DNA from 3 places in the Comamonas brasiliensis genome. Region 2 is predicted to be linked to each of the others. Evidence: predicted binding sites of a transcription regulator. Region 2 holds the regulator's gene; each other region holds the start of a gene.
The links. The regulator FNR, encoded in region 2, switches genes on or off when oxygen is low (the NO sensors DNR and NnrR bind a similar motif). The targets are predictions, from matches to a motif close to TTGATNNNNATCAA.
Positions count from the first base shown of each region.

Region 1: a site for FNR is predicted at 3,741-3,754, ahead of DJFAAGMI_RS21940 (DUF2189 domain-containing protein). Genes of this name have one in related genera too.
Region 3: a site for FNR is predicted at 1,794-1,807, ahead of adhP (alcohol dehydrogenase AdhP). Genes of this name have one in related genera too.

Region 1 covers NZ_JAANES010000006.1:225,490-231,962, reverse strand. Annotated here, with positions in the region: gene DJFAAGMI_RS21960 (patatin-like phospholipase family protein) at 1-154, opposite strand, end outside; gene DJFAAGMI_RS21955 (MFS transporter) at 414-1,694, shown strand; gene DJFAAGMI_RS21950 (BON domain-containing protein) at 1,871-2,377, shown strand; gene DJFAAGMI_RS21945 (PLP-dependent transferase) at 2,462-3,685, shown strand; gene DJFAAGMI_RS21940 (DUF2189 domain-containing protein) at 3,909-4,706, shown strand; gene DJFAAGMI_RS21935 (hypothetical protein) at 4,727-4,948, shown strand; gene DJFAAGMI_RS21930 (arylesterase) at 4,966-5,664, opposite strand; gene DJFAAGMI_RS21925 (ABC transporter ATP-binding protein) at 5,663-6,343, shown strand; gene sstT (serine/threonine transporter SstT) at 6,443-6,473, opposite strand, start outside.
Region 2 covers NZ_JAANES010000001.1:729,053-735,525, reverse strand. Annotated here, with positions in the region: gene DJFAAGMI_RS03315 (sensor domain-containing protein) at 1-920, opposite strand, end outside; gene DJFAAGMI_RS03310 (HD-GYP domain-containing protein) at 923-2,167, opposite strand; gene DJFAAGMI_RS03305 (sulfite exporter TauE/SafE family protein) at 2,278-2,991, opposite strand; gene hemN (oxygen-independent coproporphyrinogen III oxidase) at 2,995-4,377, opposite strand; gene fnr (fumarate/nitrate reduction transcriptional regulator Fnr) at 4,647-5,369, shown strand; gene DJFAAGMI_RS03290 (hypothetical protein) at 5,535-5,798, opposite strand; gene DJFAAGMI_RS03285 (FixH family protein) at 6,171-6,473, opposite strand, start outside.
Region 3 covers NZ_JAANES010000002.1:592,474-598,946, reverse strand. Annotated here, with positions in the region: gene trxC (thioredoxin TrxC) at 88-522, shown strand; gene adhP (alcohol dehydrogenase AdhP) at 578-1,612, opposite strand; gene DJFAAGMI_RS11140 (multifunctional CCA addition/repair protein) at 1,850-3,112, opposite strand; gene DJFAAGMI_RS11135 (glutathione S-transferase family protein) at 3,172-3,852, opposite strand; gene queC (7-cyano-7-deazaguanine synthase QueC) at 3,969-4,730, shown strand; gene DJFAAGMI_RS11125 (hypothetical protein) at 4,848-5,108, opposite strand; gene DJFAAGMI_RS11120 (5-formyltetrahydrofolate cyclo-ligase) at 5,128-5,700, opposite strand; gene DJFAAGMI_RS11115 (lytic transglycosylase domain-containing protein) at 5,716-6,473, shown strand, end outside.

The DNA of each region.
Region 1 (6,473 bases), on a different contig from region 2:
CGCCCAGGGCCAGGCCGATCTTGATCGCGGGGGCCGAGGTGGTGGTGGTAGGCGGCTCGGGTGTCGCTGCGGGGCTGGGCGGATTGCTGCCGCAGGCGGCAAGGCCAAGCAGACTCAAACAGAGCAAAGGGCGCAAAAAAACGTTCGGGCGCATGCCGGGAAATCCTGCTGTCATTAGGGCGCAAAGTATAGCGATGGGTGCCGGAGTCGGTGATGTGCGGGTTTGCTTGTCAAAAAGCATAGCTTTCATCGCTTGCCTGTAAATCGTTTGAGGCATGTATCCCTTGTTTGGCCTATGCGCGAGCAAGCCGCCCTGCCGACAATGTTCTCATCGCAAGCAAGTGGCTGGCCCCTTCTGACGGCGCGGCAGGACGAACTCCTGTGCGCTCTGTCCCTGATGCGGGAGCGGCACCATGAAGAGGCAGCAGATGTCGCAAGGCAATACATGGCAGGCAGAAGTCGCAACGGCACAGGCCGCAGTCTGGTGGGTGGGCTTCGGCCTGGTGGTGGGAGTGCTGGGGGCAGCGCTGATCAGCCCTCTGTATGCGCTCTACCAGCAGGACTGGCAGTTGCGGCCCAGCGATATCTCGCTGATCTATGTGCTCTATATGTGCGGCGGGCTGTGCGCCCTGCTGTTTCTGGGGCGTTTACCTGATCGCATCGGTTTCCAGCGCGTGATGCTGTGCTTTCTGTGTCTGACGCTGGTGGGCACGCTGATCTCGATGCTGGCCTGGAATCTGCCCAGCCTGATCGTCGGGCGCTTTGTGGTGGGGCTGTCCTCAAGCCTCATCACCATCAGCGCCACCACGGGACTGACGCTGCTGGCGGCCAGCGGCGCCACCCGTCTGCAGCCTCGGCGTGTGGCCATGGTGGCCAGTTTTCTCAATGTGCTGGGCTTCGGTCTGGGGCCGCTGATCGGCGGTGTGGCCGGGCAGTGGCTGCCTCGGCCCTTGGCGACGGCCTATCTGGTGCCGCTGGTGCTGGGCTGCATTGGCGTGGCCGGCGTCCTCATGGTCAAGCTGCCTGAGTCGGCTCAGCTGAAAGCAGGGCGGCCCGCTCAGGCGGCGGCTCGCCTGCGCTGGCAGGACTGTCTGCCGCAGCTGACCTGGCCTGGGCGCGAGGACTCCCTGGCTTTTGCGTTGACCTGCGGCTATCCGTTCGTGGCGTTTGGCGTGTTCGGACTCTATGCCTCCATGGCGCCGCTGTTTCTGCAGCAGATGATTGCCTGGAGCGGCCCCGTGGTCAGCGGCACGGCCATTGCGGTGATCCTGCTCGTCTCTGCGGGCATTCAGCTCCTGGCTGCCAGTCTGCCGCTGCATCGCTGCGGCTTTGCTGGAATGGCGCTGCTGGCGCTCAGCAACGCCGTGCTGATGTTGAACCTGCAGGCCCGATCGATGCTGCTGTTTGTCCTGGGAGTGTGTCTGACGGCGCTCGGGCATGGCATGTGCATGCTGGCCGGCATGAGCATGGTCGGCCGTCTTGCGGGGCCTGACAACCGGGCGGGCCTGCTGTCCACCTATCAGACCATAGGCTTGCTCGGCTCCATGCTGCCTATGCTGGTCGTGGGCTGGATTGCCGACCGCTGGAGCATCACGCTGGCCGTGAGCCTGTTTGCCTGTTTTGTCATGCTGTTGGCTACCCTGTTGGGACTGGCATTCGTGCGACACCCACGCATGCGGGAGGCTGCGGACTGAGGCAGGGCTTGCAGATAGTTTCTGTAAATAACAGAAAATAACATTCATTAATTAAATGTCACAAATTTGGATAAATTTGTCCTACAGGGATGCGGGAAAAGTTCGTATCCGGGCCAAAATGGGGGCTGGTTACAGTTACTAGTCATGTTTTTGCAAGCATTAAGGGAGAAATCGATATGACCACTATGTTCAAGCGTTCCGCTCAAGTTCTGGCCATTACCGCCTTGGCCTTTGGCTTGGCTGCCTGCGGCAAGTCCGAAGACAAGACCGCTGGCCAGAAGCTCGATTCCGCCATTTCCCAGACCGAGAAGGCTGCGGAAAATGCAGGCACCAAGATTGAAGAAGGCACGGCCAAGGCCGGCGATGCGGCTGCCGATGCACTGGCCAAGGCTGGCGAAGCTGCTGGCGCTGCTGTGGACAAGGCTGGCGAGAAGATGGAAGAGGGCGCTGCCAAGGCAGGTGCTGCCCTGGATGACGCAGGCATCACCGCCGCCGTCAAGACCGACCTGATCAAGGCCCCGGAAATCAGCGCGCTGCAGATCAATGTGGACACCAAGGCCGGCGCAGTGACCCTGACCGGCACCGTGCCCAGCGAAGCCGTCAAGACCCAGGCCGGCGATATCGCCAAGGCTGCCAAGGGTGTGACCTCGGTCAACAACAATCTGACCGTGAAGGCTGGTTGATACCTTTCGGCCTGCATCTCGCACGAAGCCAGAGCGCGCAAGCCCTCTGGCTTTTTTGTGCTCGCATGGCCCTAAGATCAGGGCATGACCCAAGCCGACCACAAGCTTTCCACCCATCTGATTCACCATCCCTACAAGGCTCCCACGGACTTCGAAGGCCCGCAGCCGGCCGTGCACAAGGCTTCGACCGTGTACTTCGAGAACGTGCAGGCCATGCGCGAACGCCGCTGGCTGGACAAGAGCAGCTACACCTACGGCCTGCATGGCACGCCCACGACCTATGCGCTGGAAGAGCGTCTGGCTTCGCTGGAGGGTGGCCTGCAATGCCTGCTGGTGCCCAGCGGCCTGGCCGCGATTGCCACGGTGTCGTTGGCGCTGCTCAGGACGGGCGACGAGGTGCTGGTTCCCGATAACGTCTACGGCCCCAACAAGACGCTGACCGAAGGCGAGCTGGCCCATTTCGGCATCGGCCACCAGTACTACGACCCCATGAGTGTCGAAGACCTGGCGGCCAAGATCACGCCCGCCACCAAGCTGGTCTGGCTGGAAGCTCCGGGCTCGGTGACCATGGAGTTTCCGAATCTCGTCGAGCAGGTGCGCCTGTGCCGGGCCAGGGGCGTGACCATGGTGCTGGACAACACCTGGGGCGCGGGCCTGGCTTTTCGCCCCTTCGACCTGCTGGGCGACGGCAGCCTGGGCGTCGATGTCACGGCCCATGCACTGACCAAGTACCCCAGCGGCGGCGGCGATGTGCTGATGGGCAGCATCATCACGCGCAACCAGCCTCTGCATATGCGCATCAAGCTTGCGCACATGCGCCTGGGTCTGGGCGTGAGCGGCAACGACGCCGAGGCCGTGCTGCGCAGCCTGCCCAGCATCGGCCTGCGCTATCACGCACAGGATCGCTCAGCACGCCAGCTGGCGCAGTGGCTGGACACCCACAGTGCGGTGGCGCAGGTCTTGCACCCCGCCATGCCTGACGCCCCGGGTCATGCTTACTGGAAGCAGCTGTGCGCACAAGGCCAGGGCCAGGATGGCGTGGCTGCCGGTTTGTTCAGCGTGGTCATCGACGAACGCTTCGACCAGGCGGCCGTGGATCGCTTCTGCGACAGCCTGCGCCTGTTCAAGCTGGGCTACAGCTGGGGCGGGCCGGTGAGTCTGGTCGTGCCCTACGAGCTGCCCGAGATGCGCAGCCGTGCCACGCCGCATATCAAGGCGGGGACCGTGGTGCGCTTTGCCATCGGCCTCGAAGATGCGACCGATCTGCAGGCCGATCTGGCCCAGGCGCTGCTCAAGGCTTTTGGTTGATGCTATTGAGATGAGAGCTTATAGCGCTTGCTGATCATTGATTTCAAGGTGATTTTTAATTGAAATCAAGTATGGATGTCCGCTATAAGCTCTTGTTTTTATAGTGAAGACCCATGCTTGCACATGCGGGCTTTCCGCAATGCAGATTCAAGGTCGAGCGGGTAACTTGTTCCTGTCAGCTGCCGCCACCGAGGCGCGGCACGGGCGACAAGGAGGGTCTCGCATGCAAGCTTCCCCTGTTTCCGAAGTCAAGGCCGAGTCCGGCAATCTGCAGATTCTGCAGCTGCGCTGGAGCGAGCCCTGGCAGTGGTTGCTGCTCGGCCTGCGCGATGTGCGGCGTGCACCCATGATTGCGCTGTTCTACGGCCTGTGCTTCTGGGGCATGGCGCGGCTGCTGGCCTGGGTGTTCCGCTCCAGTCCCGAATATGTGATGTCCATGGCCAGCGGCTGTCTGCTGGTCGGCCCTTTCATGGCCATGGGCCTGTACTACGTCAGCAAGCAGCTGGAGCAGGGCAGGCCCGTGCTGCTGTCGCAGTCGCTGACCTGCTGGGACCGGCACCTGGCCAGCATGGGCATGCTGGTGATGGTGTTGATGGTGCTGGAGATGCTCTGGGGGCGCGCCGCCATGGTGGTGTTCGCCATCTCGTTCGACACCGGCATGCCCAGCACGGCAACCTTGCTGCAGACCCTGCTGCGTCCCGAGAACTGGGAGTTCCTGCTGGGCTACAGCGCGGTTGGCGGGATATTTGCGGCCCTGGTGTTTGCCAGCATGGTGGTTTCGTTGCCCACGATTCTCGATCTGGATACCGATGCATTGACGGCCTGTATCACCAGCATGCGTGTGGTGGGCGCCAACATGGGCGTGATGTTGCTGTGGGGGCTGATCATCACCGTGTTGATCGCAGCCTCGCTGCTGTTCTACAGTGTGGGTCTGATCGTCATCGGGCCGCTGCTGGGCTGTGCCAGCTGGCATGCGTATAAAGCCAGCGTCCGCGCCGAAAGCAAGGAGGTCGCTGCCTGAGGCGCAATGAGGGGGATGCCATGGAGTTCTGGAACTGGTTGAAAAAAGTCTTCTCGTCTCAGTCCGGCGTGCCGGGGCGCAGCGCCGATTCGCAGCTGGCATGGACTTCGGCGAGCAGCCGTGAAGACGGCAGCGACGTCTTCAACGACAGCTATTTTCGTGGCTCGGGCAGCGGCGAGAGTGCCTGCAGCACGGACAGCGGCGATTCCGGCGGTGATGGCGGAGGCGGCGGCAGCGACTGAGGCCGCGCGGGCACCGCCTATTTCAGCAGCGGCCTGAGCTTGGGCCAGACATTGGCCAGCATCTGGGGCTGGGCCTGGGCATTGGGGTGAATGCGGTCGCTCTGAAACCACTGCTCGGCATCCGCCGCATCGCCGATTCCCGACAGCAGAAACGGCACCAGTGGCAGCTTTTGCGCGTCGGCAACCTTCCTGAACATGCCGGCGAACTGCTCGGTGTAGGTTGCTCCATAGTTGGGAGGCACCTGCATGCCTACCAGCAGCACCTGGGCTCCGGCTTCCCTGGCGGCCTTGATCATGACTTCCAGATTCTGCTGCGTGCTCTGCAGCGCCAGGCCGCGCAATGCGTCATTGCCGCCCAGCTCCAGAATCACGATGCCGGGTTCATGCTGCCTGAGCAGCGACGCCAGGCGCGCTCTGCCGCCAGCCGTGGTCTCGCCGCTGATGCTGGCATTGACCACCTTGCGCGGGTTTTTTTCATCATTCATGCGCTGCTGCAGCAACTGAACCCAGCCCTTGCCGCGCGTCAGTCCGTACTCGGCGCTCAGCGAATCGCCCAGCACCAGCACCGGGCCGGATTGAGCTCCGGGCGCGGCCGCCGCTGCAATGCCGCAAGCCCCCGAAATGGCGAGCGTCAGAGCAACAGCGATACAGTGACGACGCTGCAGTGCAAACTGCGGGCTGCGATCCTTGACGTTTTTGCTATCCAATTGATTCATGTCCACAACTCTTGCCATTCCTTTGATTGCCGTTGAGCAACTGTCCAAATCGGTGAGCGATTCCACAGGCGTGCTGGATATTTTGCGGGATATCAATCTGAGCTTCACGGCCGGTGAAACCGTTGCCATTGTGGGTGCCTCGGGCTCGGGTAAAAGCACTTTGCTGTCGATTCTGGCCGGCCTGGATACCCCCAGTCACGGCACGGTCCGGCTGCTGGGCCAGGATTTGTTTGCACTCAGCGAGGACGACAGGGCGGCGGTGCGGGCCCAGAAGATGGGTTTTGTCTTTCAGAGCTTTCAGTTGCTGGGCAATCTCACGGCGCTGGAGAACGTCATGCTGCCGCTGGAGCTGGCGGGGCAGCGCGATGCGAGGGCGCGCGCCGCGCAGATGCTGGAGCGCGTGGGCCTGGGGCAGCGCCTCAATCACTATCCCAGGCTGATGTCAGGCGGCGAGCAGCAGCGCGTGGCCCTGGCGCGCGCCTTTGTGGTGGAGCCAGCCGTGCTGCTGGCCGACGAGCCCACGGGCAGCCTGGACTTCGCCACGGGCCAGACCATCATGGAGCTGATGTTTGCGCTCAACCGCGAGCGCGGCACGACACTGATCCTGGTCACGCATGACCGCGAGATAGCGGCGCAATGCGAGCGCAGCATCACCATCGAGGCCGGCCGCGCGGTCTAGGAAGCAAAAAGGCCTGTGTGATCACAGGCCTTCTTTCATCTGGCGCTTATCGGAAAAGCGCTCGCAGCTGTCAAATCAATCGCTTTCGAGAGGCAGGCCTCATATGCGTGCCACTTCCAGTCCGGCCTTG
Region 2 (6,473 bases):
ACAGGGCCGCCTTCGGACTCGAACAGTGCCCAGGCGGCAAGACCCAGCACCGACCTTCCATGCAGCAGCTGCACGCCCGCCGGGTTGATCTGCACAATGACCCCCGCGGCATCGGCTATGAAGATGCCGTCCAGGCTGGACTCGAACACGCGCGCCGCGAGACGCAGCTCGGTCGCTGAACTGGATTCCGCCGTGATATCCCGGTAGGAATAGATCCGCCCTATCGCCACACCGCGACTGAGCTGAGGCACGGAACGACGCTCCAGCACCCGGCCGCTTAGCAGTTGCAGCACCTCCGAGGTCTCGGGTGCCGACAGATCCTGCGCCTCCTGCAACAGCGTGAACTGGCTCTCGCTGCTGATGGTCTGCGCTTCAAGATGGGCGAAGATGGCCTCGTCGTCACGTTGCACGAGCAGGGATTCGGGCAGTTGCCAAAGCTCTGCGAAACGATGGTTGAAGGCGCGAATGCCGCCGCGCAGATCGCAGACCAGCATGCCGTCTGCGGTGGACTCCAGCGTCGCCCGCAACTCCGCAAGCAGCATGTCCAGCTCGCTTTCATGTCGCAACTGCTCGCTGCGGTCGAGCATGGTGAGCAACAACCAGCGCGGGTTCTGGGCGATGGAGCCAACCCCCATCTCCACGGCCGTCAACGATCCATCCGCCTTACAGATCTCCGTGAGAAATTTCGCGCCGCCCACCCAATTGGAAGCGTCCTGCCAGAACGCCTTCTGCACCAGGGAAGCGCAAAGCACATCGACATACTGCTCCCGTGCCTGCTCAGGGGTGTAACCCGTGAGCTGCGTGCTGGCCGCATTGGCATGAAGCACGCGCAGGCTCTGCGCATCCAGCAGCCAGACGGCCTCCTGCAAGCCATCGAGCATGGCGGCGAGCAGAGGGTCGATCAGAAAACTCTGCGGCATGGTCACGCGAGATCTTTCTCGACAGCAGGTGCTGCAGAACTGTCAAAAAAATAGCAAAGACGTCTTTGTGGCTGTAGAGCTTCCAGCGCATTGCGCGATAGCTGATTACGCGTCAAACCGCGCCGAATCCCCAAACCCACATATTCAAGCAAATCGACGAACCGCAACTTCTGCGCCGTCTGCGTGTCATAAGTCAGCACCTGCGGCTTGAGAGACTGGCTGGTATTGACGGACACCACCACCCCCATGCGCCCGTCGCTGAGCTCCACCAAGGACCCCGGCGGATAGACACCCAGAGTCTGCACGAATGCCTTGAGCACTTCCGGTGCATAACGCTGGCGATACTGCCCGTACAGTGCGGCCATGGCTTCGTGGGGCGTCATTTCGTTGCCTTGCAGTGGCAGATTGCACAAACGCTCGAAATTGTTGGCCAGCGCCAGTATCTGTCCGGCAATATCCATATCGGTCGCCAGCAGGCCAAGCGGAAAGCCCGATCCATCGGCCCACTCATGGTGCTGGGCGATGGCTGTCGTGACCGAGGGAGGATAGCCCATGGACAGGGCCAACGCCACCGACTCTCCGACATGCCGTGCATAGGCGGTCTCTCGCAGCGGCATGCGATCCGTGCCTTGATTCAGTGCATTGGCAGATGCGGAAATCTCCAGCCCCGGCTTGCCGATGTCATGCAGCAACGCTGCCGTGCCCAGATCCTGCAGCACATCGTTGCGCAAGCCCAGCGTCTTGCCCAGCAACAGGCTCAGCACGGAAACGTTCACTCCATGAACACCGAATGTGGCACCGCCCGTATCCGCGAGCAGATGCAGGCTCAGATCTCGAGCCTGCGCCAGTTTCACGACTTGCTGCGCAACCAGCCTATCGGTCGTGGCGCGCGCGCCCTCGGGGTTGGCAGGCAAAAGAGCCTGAACATCGTCAAACACGGAAACAGCCCCCAGAAACCGGGACTGCACGCCCAGAATGCTGTCTCGCCAGGCATGCGCATCGCTGTCCGGATGGCTCGCAGCAGGTCGAGGAGGCGCGACGGAAGGCGTGACAGCCTCCTCCAGATCGCTTCTGGAGAGATCAACCTGTACGGCCTTGAGCTTCAGGGTCCTGAGCGTCTGCAACTGCTCGTCATTGACAATCTTGAAGCTGCTGACGGGAAACGGGTGGCGCAACCAGCCAGTCTCCAGATGGACATACATGCCAATCCGCAGTTGTCCGATATCAATAGCAACGAAACGATTCACTTTGAGCGCTACACACAAGATGAGACATTATTCCGCAGTTCCATGACTGCTCAACCATGACTAGGGTCTGTTGGGATGCAAACTGCACCAACATTCCCCTCCTGTGTGACTTATCGGCACCAAAGGCTGGGTTTGTAGACCAGATCCATCCACAAAGCCCAACTCGCAACACCAGTCAGCATCAAACCCGCAATTCTGGTGCCCCAGCGCGCCCGCAATGCATTGAGATGCGACTGCCCCAGCTGCCACAGCCAGGGGCCCGCCAGCAACCACACTGCGCCGCCAATGGCAAAGGCAGCCATTGACAGAGCACCTTGCCAGACTCCGCCACTCAACGCGGCCACCAGCACTGCCGAATAAAGCAAGCCGCAAGGCATCAGGGCCCAGGCAAAGCCTGCGGCCAGACTCCCTCCAGGGGCGACGACCCAGGGCTGGACCCTGGTCCAGACAGAGCGCCCCGCTTGCTCCAGCCACACCGGTTGCCGCGCCTGCACCAGCATGGCCAGACCCCAGGCCATGACCGCGACATGCATCAGCGTCCACAGCTTCTGCAAGGCCGTTGTCTGGCTGGTCAGCCAGGCCAGGCTCTCCATGGCCACAGCCGCCACTCCGCCCAGCAGGGCATAGCCGGCAATGCGTCCCAGATGAAACAAACTGGTGCGCAGCCATTGGCGTTTTTGCAGGCCGTGCAAGGCGATGACCTGACCGTCGCTGGCAGGCCTTGCGCCCGTCACGACGCTGCAGGGCGCAGCGCACATCACAAGACAATGGGGCCCACCCACGAGCCCCATGATCAAAGCAGTCCAGACCAGCGAAAACAACATGCGCTAGATGATGCGCGAAAAGCGCGTGCGGTTTCGGTCGGCCTGCAAATATCGATCAAACAGCATGGCTACTCCGCGTACAAAAAACCAGCCCAGGCCCGTGACCTTGAAGCCCTCGTCGGATAGCTGCACCAGGCCATTGCGCTGCATTTCCCCCAGTGCAGCCAACTCCCGGGCAAAGTACTCGCGGAAATTGATCAGCCAGGCCTGCTCCATCGGCTCGTACAGGACGGAGCCCTGACACATGATGGCCATGATGATGGCTCTGCGCACCAGATCGTCACGCGAGAGCGCCAATCCGCGCTGCACGGGCAGCATGCCGCCATCAATGGCGTCGTAATACTCTTCCAGGGTCTTGACGTTCTGGCTGTAGGTGGCGCCCACCTTGCCGATGGCCGATACGCCCAGTGCAATCAGGTCGCAGTCGGGCTGGGTGCTGTAGCCCTGGAAGTTGCGATGCAGGCGCCCCTGACGCTTGGCGATGGCCAGAGAGTCATCGGGCAGCGCAAAGTGATCCATGCCCACATAGACATAGCCGCCATTCATGAAGGCATCAATTGCGCCGGAGAGCATGTTCAGCTTCTCCTGTCCCATGGGCAAGTCAGCCGATGCAATACGCCTTTGCGGCTTGAAGCGCTCGGGCAGATGCGCATAGGCATACAGAGCAATGCGGTCGGGACGCAACTCATTGACCTGGGCCAGCGTTCGCGCAAAAGACTCGGATGTCTGCTTGGGCAGGCCGTAAATCAGGTCCACATTGATGGAGACAAAGCCCAGACGGCGGGCCTCGGCCACCAGCTCAAAGACTTGCTCGGCTGGCTGCTCCCGGTGCACCGCTTTCTGCACCGCTGGGTCAAAATCCTGCACGCCAAAGCTCAGGCGATTGAAGCCCATGTCCTTGAGTGTCTTCAACCTCTCGTTGCTCACGGTACGCGGATCGACCTCAATGGAATACTCGCCGGCTAGATCGAGCTTGAAATGCTCACGCATCAGAAGCATCAACTGCTGCAATTCGGCATCGCTGAAGAAGGTCGGCGTGCCGCCTCCCAGATGCAACTGGCTTACCAGCTGGCCTTTGCCGCAATGCTCGGTATGCATGGCCAGTTCACGGCCCAGATAATCCAGATATTCGGCAGCCTTCTCATGATGCTTGGTCACGATCTTGTTGCAGGCGCAGTAATAGCAAAGCGACTCGCAAAATGGCACATGCACATAAACGGACAAAGGCAAGGCACGTGAGCTCGAATGCGTCTTGCGCTGTTTCAATGCCAGGATATAGTCGTCTGCACCAAAAGCCTCAACAAAACGGTCGGCTGTTGGAAATGATGTGTAGCGCGGGCCGGGAATATCAAAGCGGCTCAGCAACTCGGGCGTGACTGCGGTCATAACTGAAAGTTAGGGTGCGCCCACACTCCACATTGAGCAGATTTCAAAGAAAATCAGATCCTGGAAATCATGCCCATAATGGGCAGAAGCACATGTTTTTGAATGAATGCAAACAATGTGCCCCAAGGCAATCCAACTGTCCTTGATGAATATCAAGAGAGCGCAAGGCAAGTACTGCGACAATTTGATCCAACTCATCACTAACTACGAGGTCAATGACCGGCGCGACTCTCCATTCCAAGTCTGTCTGTGCCGTTGCTGAAAAGCCCATGAATCTTCAGACCATCAAAGCATCCTGCTCCAACTGCAATCTGCGTGAACTGTGCATGCCCATGGGCCTGGACGATGAACAAATGGAGCGTATTGACGAAATTGTGGCCACGCGCCGCAAGGTCAAACGGGGCGGGCTGCTGTTTCGCAACGGCGAGGAGTTCACCTCGCTGTACGCCATTCGCACCGGCTTCTTCAAGACCAGCGTGGCCACCGAAGACGGTCGCGACCAGGTCACTGGCTTTCAGATGGCCGGCGAGATCATCGGTCTGGACGGTATCGTCAACGACCACCACACCTGCGATGCCGTGGCGCTGGAAGATGCCGAAGTCTGCATCATGCCTTTCGACAAGCTCGAGCAGCTCTCGCGCGAAGTCACGGCACTGCAAAATCATGTGCACAAGGTCATGAGCCGCGAAATCGTGCGCGAGCATGGCGTGATGCTGCTGCTGGGCAGCATGCGCGCCGAAGAGCGTCTGGCGGCCTTTGTGCTGAACCTGGTGCAGCGTCTGTCGGCACGCGGCTTTTCGAAGTCGGAGCTGGTGCTGCGCATGACGCGTGAAGAAATCGGCAGCTATCTGGGCCTCAAGCTGGAGACCGTGAGTCGCACCTTCTCCAAGTTCGCCGAGGAAGGCATCATCGAAGTCCGACAGCGCCATCTGCGCATTCTGGATACCGAGGCGCTCAGGCGCATCGTCAACAGCCAGCAATGCCAGGACTGACTTCGACAGCAGCCCTCAAGACGAAGCCCGCAGACAGCGGGCTTTTTTGATGACGGCGAACACCTGCCTGGAGTTTCCACCGCCAAGGCCGCCGGCACAGCGAGCGGCCAGCCCCTCCATCCGAAGCCGCCACCTGTTCGAAACTGCGGTCCTGTGTGCAGCGCCTTACTCGACCAGAGGCTCCGAGACTATGCCCTGGTTCATATCGCTGGCCGAACGCCCCAGCATGACGGTCATGAGTCCGCTGAACACGGTGACCGCCCAGAAGGCAAAAAAGGCCAGGGTGTAAATGCCATTGCGCGACCATTCCAGAGGCGAGCCCAGCCAGTGCATGTCCAGCGGGTCCACAAAGGCAAACACCACCATTTCCATGATTGCCGCGGCCAGAAAAGCCGGCCAGACAATCCACATCCAGCGTCGAGCATCCATCGCGATTCTCCTTGGCCTGTGGGTTTGAACCTATTTTGCACAATTGCCATGACCTTCCCAGCCATACCAAGGGCATGCACTCAGATGGGAAACCCTGGACCGCTATTATTTAAAGAGCTTCCAGCGCTTTATGTGTATCGATTTTGGGTCTATATCTATCTGAAATAGCCTGTGACAAAGCGCTATGCGCTCCTGTTATTGAACTCCACCCGCCCATCCCTTGCCGGCTTCCGAGAACTGCAGGGGCCCTCCCGACTCTTCGGTCGACCAAGACATAGAACGCCGTCACGGCCCACCGGCTACAGAAAAGCCTGCAACCAGGGCCGCAAAAAAAGGCCGCGGAAGCGGCCTTGGGATGCGTTGAAATCTCGGTCAGCGATCCAGCGGATGGTCCTTGGCCGGCGTCGCGGCATGGTTGCGCCCCGTCACTGCTGGCGCCAGGCTTTTTTCGCTCTCGGTGAGGCGCTGGTTGATCTCAATGCCGTGACGATAGTAGTCGGGGTCGATCACTGGATCCGGCTTGCTCATGGCGATATAGGCGGTCACGATGCCCGCGACCACCACCACGGCGGGACCGGCGATGACGAGCCAGACATGGGCAAACTTCCACCAGGGCTTGCCGTCCTCGGGGTGGATGATCTTGGCCTTTTGCAGGGCCTTGGCTTGTGCTGCCGA
Region 3 (6,473 bases), on a different contig from region 2:
CGCAAAGCGGGTTCAGGCAAGGCGACTGCCTCGGGAAGCAGGCCGTTGTCGCGTTCCTGTTTGCGTAAATCCCAGAAAGGTTGCCCCGTGTCCGAATCCCTGCACTACGTCTGCCCTCATTGCCACACCACCAATCGCATCGCCAGCGACCAGTTGGGCAATCAGCCCGATTGCGGCAACTGCCATCAGCCGCTGGTGACGGGCGAGCCCGTGGCCCTGGACAACGACAGCTTTGCGAGGCACACCGGCCGCAGCCAGTTGCCCGTGGTCGTGGATTTCTGGGCTCCCTGGTGCGGCCCCTGCCGCATGATGGCGCCGGCCTTTGCCCAGGCGGCCCAGCAACTGGCGGGGCAGGCACAGCTGGCCAAGCTCGATACCGAGGCTTATCCACAGGCTGCGGCGCCCTTGGGCATCCGCAGCATTCCAACTATGGTGATCTTCAAGGAAGGCCGGGAGCTGGCCCGCATCTCCGGGGCCCTGCCGGCCTCGGAGATCGTGCGCTGGGTGCGCTCGGTGATCTGAGCGGCGGTTTTGCGGGAGCCGGCCCGCTCACCCGGCCCCGGCCCGGTTCAGACTCTCAGGCGGCGATGTCCAGCACCACGCGGCCTTCGATCTTGCCCTCGTGCATGCGGGCAAAGATGTCGTTGATGCTTTCCAGCTTGTCGGTGGAAACGGTGGCCTTGACCTTGCCCTGGGCGGCAAAGTCCAGCGATTCCTGCAGGTCCAGGCGCGTGCCGACGATGGAGCCGCGTACCGTGATGCCCTTGAGCACCATGGAGAAGATCGGCAGCGGAAAGTCGCCCGGCGGCAGACCGTTGAGCGAAATCGTGCCGCCGCGACGCACCATGCCCAGTGCCTGCTCGAAAGCCTTGGGGGATACGGCCGTGACCAGCACGCCGTGAGCGCCTTCGATCTCTCTTTGCAGATAGGCCGCCGGATCGGTGTTCATGGCGTTGACGGTGACTGTGGCGCCCAGCTGGCGCGCCAGCGCGAGCTTGCCGTCGTCAATATCGACCGCTGCGACATTGAAGCCCATGGCCTTGGCATATTGCACGGCCATATGGCCCAGGCCGCCGATGCCGGAAATCACCACCCAGTCGCCGGGCTTGGCGTCGGTGACTTTCAGGCCCTTGTACACCGTGACTCCGGCGCAGAGCACGGGAGCGACGTCGATAAAGCTCACGTTGGACGGCAGATGGCCCACATAGGCGGGATCGGCCAGTGCGTAATCGGCAAAGCCGCCGTTGACCGAATAGCCGGTATTGGTCTGAGATTCGCACAGGGTCTCCCAGCCGCCTATGCAGTGGCGGCAGAAGCCGCAGGCGCTGTGCAGCCAGGGCACGCCCACGCGATCGCCTTCCTTGACATGTCTGACATTCTTGCCCACTGCGGCCACATAGCCCACGCCTTCATGGCCGGGGATGAAGGGCGGCTGGGGTTTGACAGGCCAGTCACCTTCGGCCGCATGCAGATCGGTGTGGCAGACGCCGGAGGCGGCAATCTTGACCAGGATCTGATCGTCTGCCGGTCGGGGAACCGGCATCTCCTCGATCGTGAGCGGTTTCCCGAAGGAACGCACCACGGCGGCTTTCATGGTCTGGGGTAAGGACATCAGAGCACCTCCTTGAAGCAAGAGGGCAAGGTCGTGGCCTGTGGGCCGGACACTTGCCCGTCAAAGAACCACGCCGTCAAGGCATGGGTGTTACAGCGGGTTTCGTGACCCGCTGCATGGCCTTGGCGGAGCGCATCGCCACCGCCGTCTCGTACTGTGCAATGGCTGCAGCATACCTTCTTTGACTTAACTCAAGCCGTGCCCATCCCTGTCTCGCGGGCCTCGGTGCGTTGACGGCTAGGCGCCGCCTTCCAGATAGGTGGCAATCGCCTGCTCGCGCGCCTTGCTCACGGCATCGCCAATGGCCTTGCCCTTGAGGCCGCGCTGCGCTGCCGCCTGGGCAACGGGAGCGGTCTCCACGGCAAGTGCCGCTTTTAGGGCATTGCCCAGGCGCTGGCGCTGGGGGTAGGCCGTCTCTTCGAAACCCAGCCGGCCGCGTGCATCGCATTCGCAGGCCTGCAGGGCTTCCTCGAAGCGCTGGGGCTTGCGGATGGCGTCGCAGCGCTCCAGCAGGCGCAGCAGGGCGGCGGCGTTGAGTTCATTGCTGCGGTGGAGGTTGCCATGTTCGCGTGCCACGACCTCGGCCAGTTCCTTGCAGTCGTTGGGCACGCGCCAGCGCTCGCAGACCTGCAAAAGCAGGCGGGCACTGCGCTGTTCATGGCCGATATGGCGGGGCAGCACATCGGCCGGCGTGGTGCCTTTGCCGAAGTCATGACACAGGCAGGCAAAGCGCACGGACAGCGGGGCCTGCAGGCGCGCCGACATGTCCAGCACCATCATGGCATGCACGCCGCAATCGATCTCCGGGTGGTATTCGGCGCGCTGGGGCACGCCCCAGAGTCTGTCGAGTTCGGGCAGCAGCCGGACCAGCGCCCCGCATTCGCGCAGGATGTCGAACATGCGCGAGGGCCGCTCCTCCATCAGGCCGCGGCTGATTTCCTGCCACACGCGCTCGGGCACCAGGGCATCGACCTCGCCGGCCGCCACCATCTCGCGCATGAGCTCCATGGTTTCGGGCGCGACGCGGAAATCGGTGAAGCGCGCCGCAAAGCGCGCCAGACGCAGAATGCGCACCGGATCTTCGCGAAAGGCATCGGTCACATGGCGCAGCACGCGGTCCTTCAGGTCCTGCTGGCCGTGATAGGGATCCACCAGGCCCTGGAGCTCGTCTTTGCCACTCCAGTCCGCGGGAGCGGCGATGGAGTTGATGGTGAGATCGCGCCGCGCCAGGTCTTCTTCCAGGGTCACATCGGCGGCGGTGTGAACCACAAAGCCGCGATAGCCCATGCCGTTCTTGCGCTCGGTGCGCGCCAGCGCGTATTCCTCATGGGTCTGAGGGTGCAGGAATACCGGAAAGTCGCGCCCCACGGGCACGAAGCCGCGCGCGCTCATCTGCTCCGGTGTGGCTCCGACCACCACCCAGTCCGTGTCGTTGACGGGCAGGCCCAGCAATGCATCGCGCACGGCGCCGCCTACCTTGAAAACCTTGAATTCACTCATGCTGCAATGGTAGTGGCTGCGCATCGGCCTGCAGATACCGCAATCGCGGGATTGCTGCCTCAGCGCTGCTGGCGATAGGGCTCTTCGAACTGCAGAAAGTCCTGCTCGGCCAGGGCGGCCTGAATCCATTCCTGGGTGGCGGGCAGCTGGGTGACGCGCTGCACATAGGCGCGTACCGGGGCCGAGGTCGGCAGGCCGTAGCTGTTGATGCGCATGCAGACCGGCGCAAAAAAGGCATCGGCAATGCTGAACTGGTCGAACAGCATGGGGCCGCTGGCGGCGCTCAGCAGCGGGGTCCAGAGTTCTTCGAGCTGCTGGACATCGCTGCGCAGATCGGCATGCTCGGCCCAGAGCCGGGCACCGGTCTCCTGCAGCTGGGCTTCGATATTCATGGGGCAGAAGCTGCGCAGCGCACCGAAGCCGCTGTGCATCTGCGCCACCAGGCTGCGGGCGCGGGCGCGCTGGGCCACGGTCTGCGGCCACAGGTGCTTGTCGGGAAAGCGCTCGGCCAGGTATTCGCAGATGGCCAAGCTGTCCCAGATGGTCAGCCCTTCATCGACCAGCAGCGGCACCTTGCCGGTGGGAGCAAGTGCCAGCGCCTGCAGCTTGAAGCTGGAGTCGGGGGCAAAGCTGTCAAAGCGCAGCGTGAGCTCTTCGAAGCTGATGCCGCTTTGGCGCATCAGCACCCAGGGACGCATGGACCAGGATGAGTAATTCTTGTTGCCGATATAGAGCTTCATGGCGGACTCCTGTGTGTATCTGCCGCCGAGCTTATCAAGCTTGGGCCGGGCGGTCTGTGTGTTTTGATTCCACAGTCATGCCGGGGCGCCGCGCCTGATGATGTAATCGCAGCACTATGGCAAATACTTCGACTTCTTCTGCAAACCTGGCCGCGCATGTGGCAGGGGCTGGTCACCACAAGGGCGCGCTGGTGCTGTTCTCCGGCGGTCAGGACTCGACCACCTGCCTGGCCCAGGCCCTGGCCATGTTCGAGCGCGTGGAGACGCTGGGCTTTGACTACGGCCAGCGCCACAGCGTGGAGATGCAGGTGCGCGCCGGCGTACGCGAGCAACTGGCCGAGCGCTTTCCGCTGTGGGCGCCGCGTCTGGGCGAGGACCATGTGCTGTCGCTCGACGTGCTCAAGCAGATCGGCGGCTCGTCCCTGACCGAGGACGTGGCTTTTGCCATGCAGGCCGACGGCCTGCCCAACACCTTTGTGCCGGGCCGCAATCTGCTGTTCCTGACGCTGGCCGGCGCGCTGGCCTATCGTCGCGGGCTGACGGTGATCGTCACCGGCGTCTGCGAAACCGATTACTCCGGCTATCCCGATTGCCGCGACGACACCATGAAGGCCCAGCAGCTGGCGCTGAACCTGGGCCTGGAGCGCCGGCTGCGCATCGATACGCCGCTGATGTGGCTGGACAAGGCCCAGACCTGGCAGCTGGCCCATGACCTGGGCGGCAGCGATCTGGTGGAGCTGATTCGCACCGAGACCCACACCTGCTACCAGGGAACGCGCGATGTGCTGCACGACTGGGGCTATGGCTGCGGCAGCTGCCCGGCCTGCGAGCTGCGTGCATCGGGCTGGCACAACTGGCGCGCCAGCCAGTCGGCTTGAAATTGATAGCTGCTTGCGCTTGATAAAAAAGGATTTCAGGTCTAAAGGACTCTGAAATCCTTTTATTGAATGCGGTAGATGCTCCTCAATGAGGAGCATCTGCGCTATGGGCCCGATTCAGGCGCTGGGGCGTGTGGCGATCTGCCCTGCCTGAATCTGCGCCGTCATCTGGCTGAGCCAGGCCTGGCTTTCCGGCCGCTCGAACAGAAAGTCCCAGATGGCATCGTGCTGGCGCGCTGTCAGGCTGAGCGGGCCATGGCGACGCATATGGGCTTGCAGCCGCTGCAGCTCTAGCTCGGTCAGCGGCAGCCGCATCACGGTCAGCGGGGGGCGCGGGCGGTAGCTGCGCTGGGGAATGTTCTTGCGGGGACGACTCATGGCAAAGCGAAATAGGGGTTCAGACGGGCCAGACCACGCCGTTGTCGTTGAGGATGGCGTCCAGCGGCAGATCATGCGTCTCGGGCTGGAAGTCATCGACATAGCCATTGGTGTAGCCCAGGCCCACGGTGAAGGGGCGCGGGCTCAGCTCGGCCAGCGTGCGGTCATAGAAACCGCCGCCATAGCCGAGACGGTAGCCGCCGGCCGCATAACCCACGCAGGGGACAAACAGCAGCGTGGGCACCAGCAGTTCGGTATCCTTGGGCTTTGGAATGCCATAGGCGTCCTCCTCCATGGGGCAACCGGGGTACCAGGCGTGAAAACTCAGCGTCTTGCGCTGTTTGTCGATCACCGGCAGCCCAATCCTGCGCCGTTGTGGAGTACCCTGTAGCTCGCCATCTTCCTTCCAGCGATGCAGAGCTGGCAGTGGATCGAATTCACCCTTGATGGGCCAGTAGGCGCCAATCACGGTATCGGGCCGTTCCATCAGCCAAAAGCGCATCACCTGCTGCAGCGCATCGGCGCGTTGCAGGCGATCTGGAAGGTTGAGGCGCAGTTCAATCAACTTGCGGCGTAACGCTGCTTTGTCCATCGGATAATTTCCTCCATGCACTGGCTGAAGATTTTGACACCGCTTTGTGCGGCTTCCCTGTTGACTGTAGCTGCTCCTTTTGCGCAGGCACAGAACCCGGGCGATGCCGTGTTGCTGGACATGCAAAAAGCATTCCGCAGCCGCAATCAGGCGGCGCTGACCCAGCTCCTGCCCCAGGCTGCCGGTCACCCCCTCGAACCTTGGGCCGCTTACTGGGAGCTCAAGAACCGCCTGGAGACCGCATCGCCCGATGAAATCCAGGGCTTTCTGAACCGTTACGCCGGCACCTACCAGGAAGACCGCTTGCGCAACGACTGGCTGCTGCTGCTGGGCAAGCAGCGCGACTGGAGCACCTTCAGCCAGGTCTATCCCAGGTTCCGCATGCGCGACGACAAGTCCGTCACCTGCTACGCCCTGCTCGCCGACGCCCTGCAAGGCCGGGGCGCACCCAATGTGGGCCAGCAGGTACGCGATCTGTGGATGGCGCAAAAAGATGCCGATGACGGCTGCACCACGGCCGCCGGCCAGCTGTATGCGAGCAAGCTGATCACCGACGCCGATGTCTGGCGCCGTGCCCGTGTGGCCACCGAAGCCAATCGCCAGAAGGCGGCCCGTGATGCGGTGGCCATCGTCGCCCCCGAAGCGGCCGACCAGGTGGCGCAGGTGTTTGCCTCGCCCGCCAAATACCTGTCAGGCCAGAGCAAGGCGCGCGGCCGCGAGCGCAAGGAGCTGGCCCTGCTGGCGCTGATCCGCATGGCGGCCAGCGACCCCGA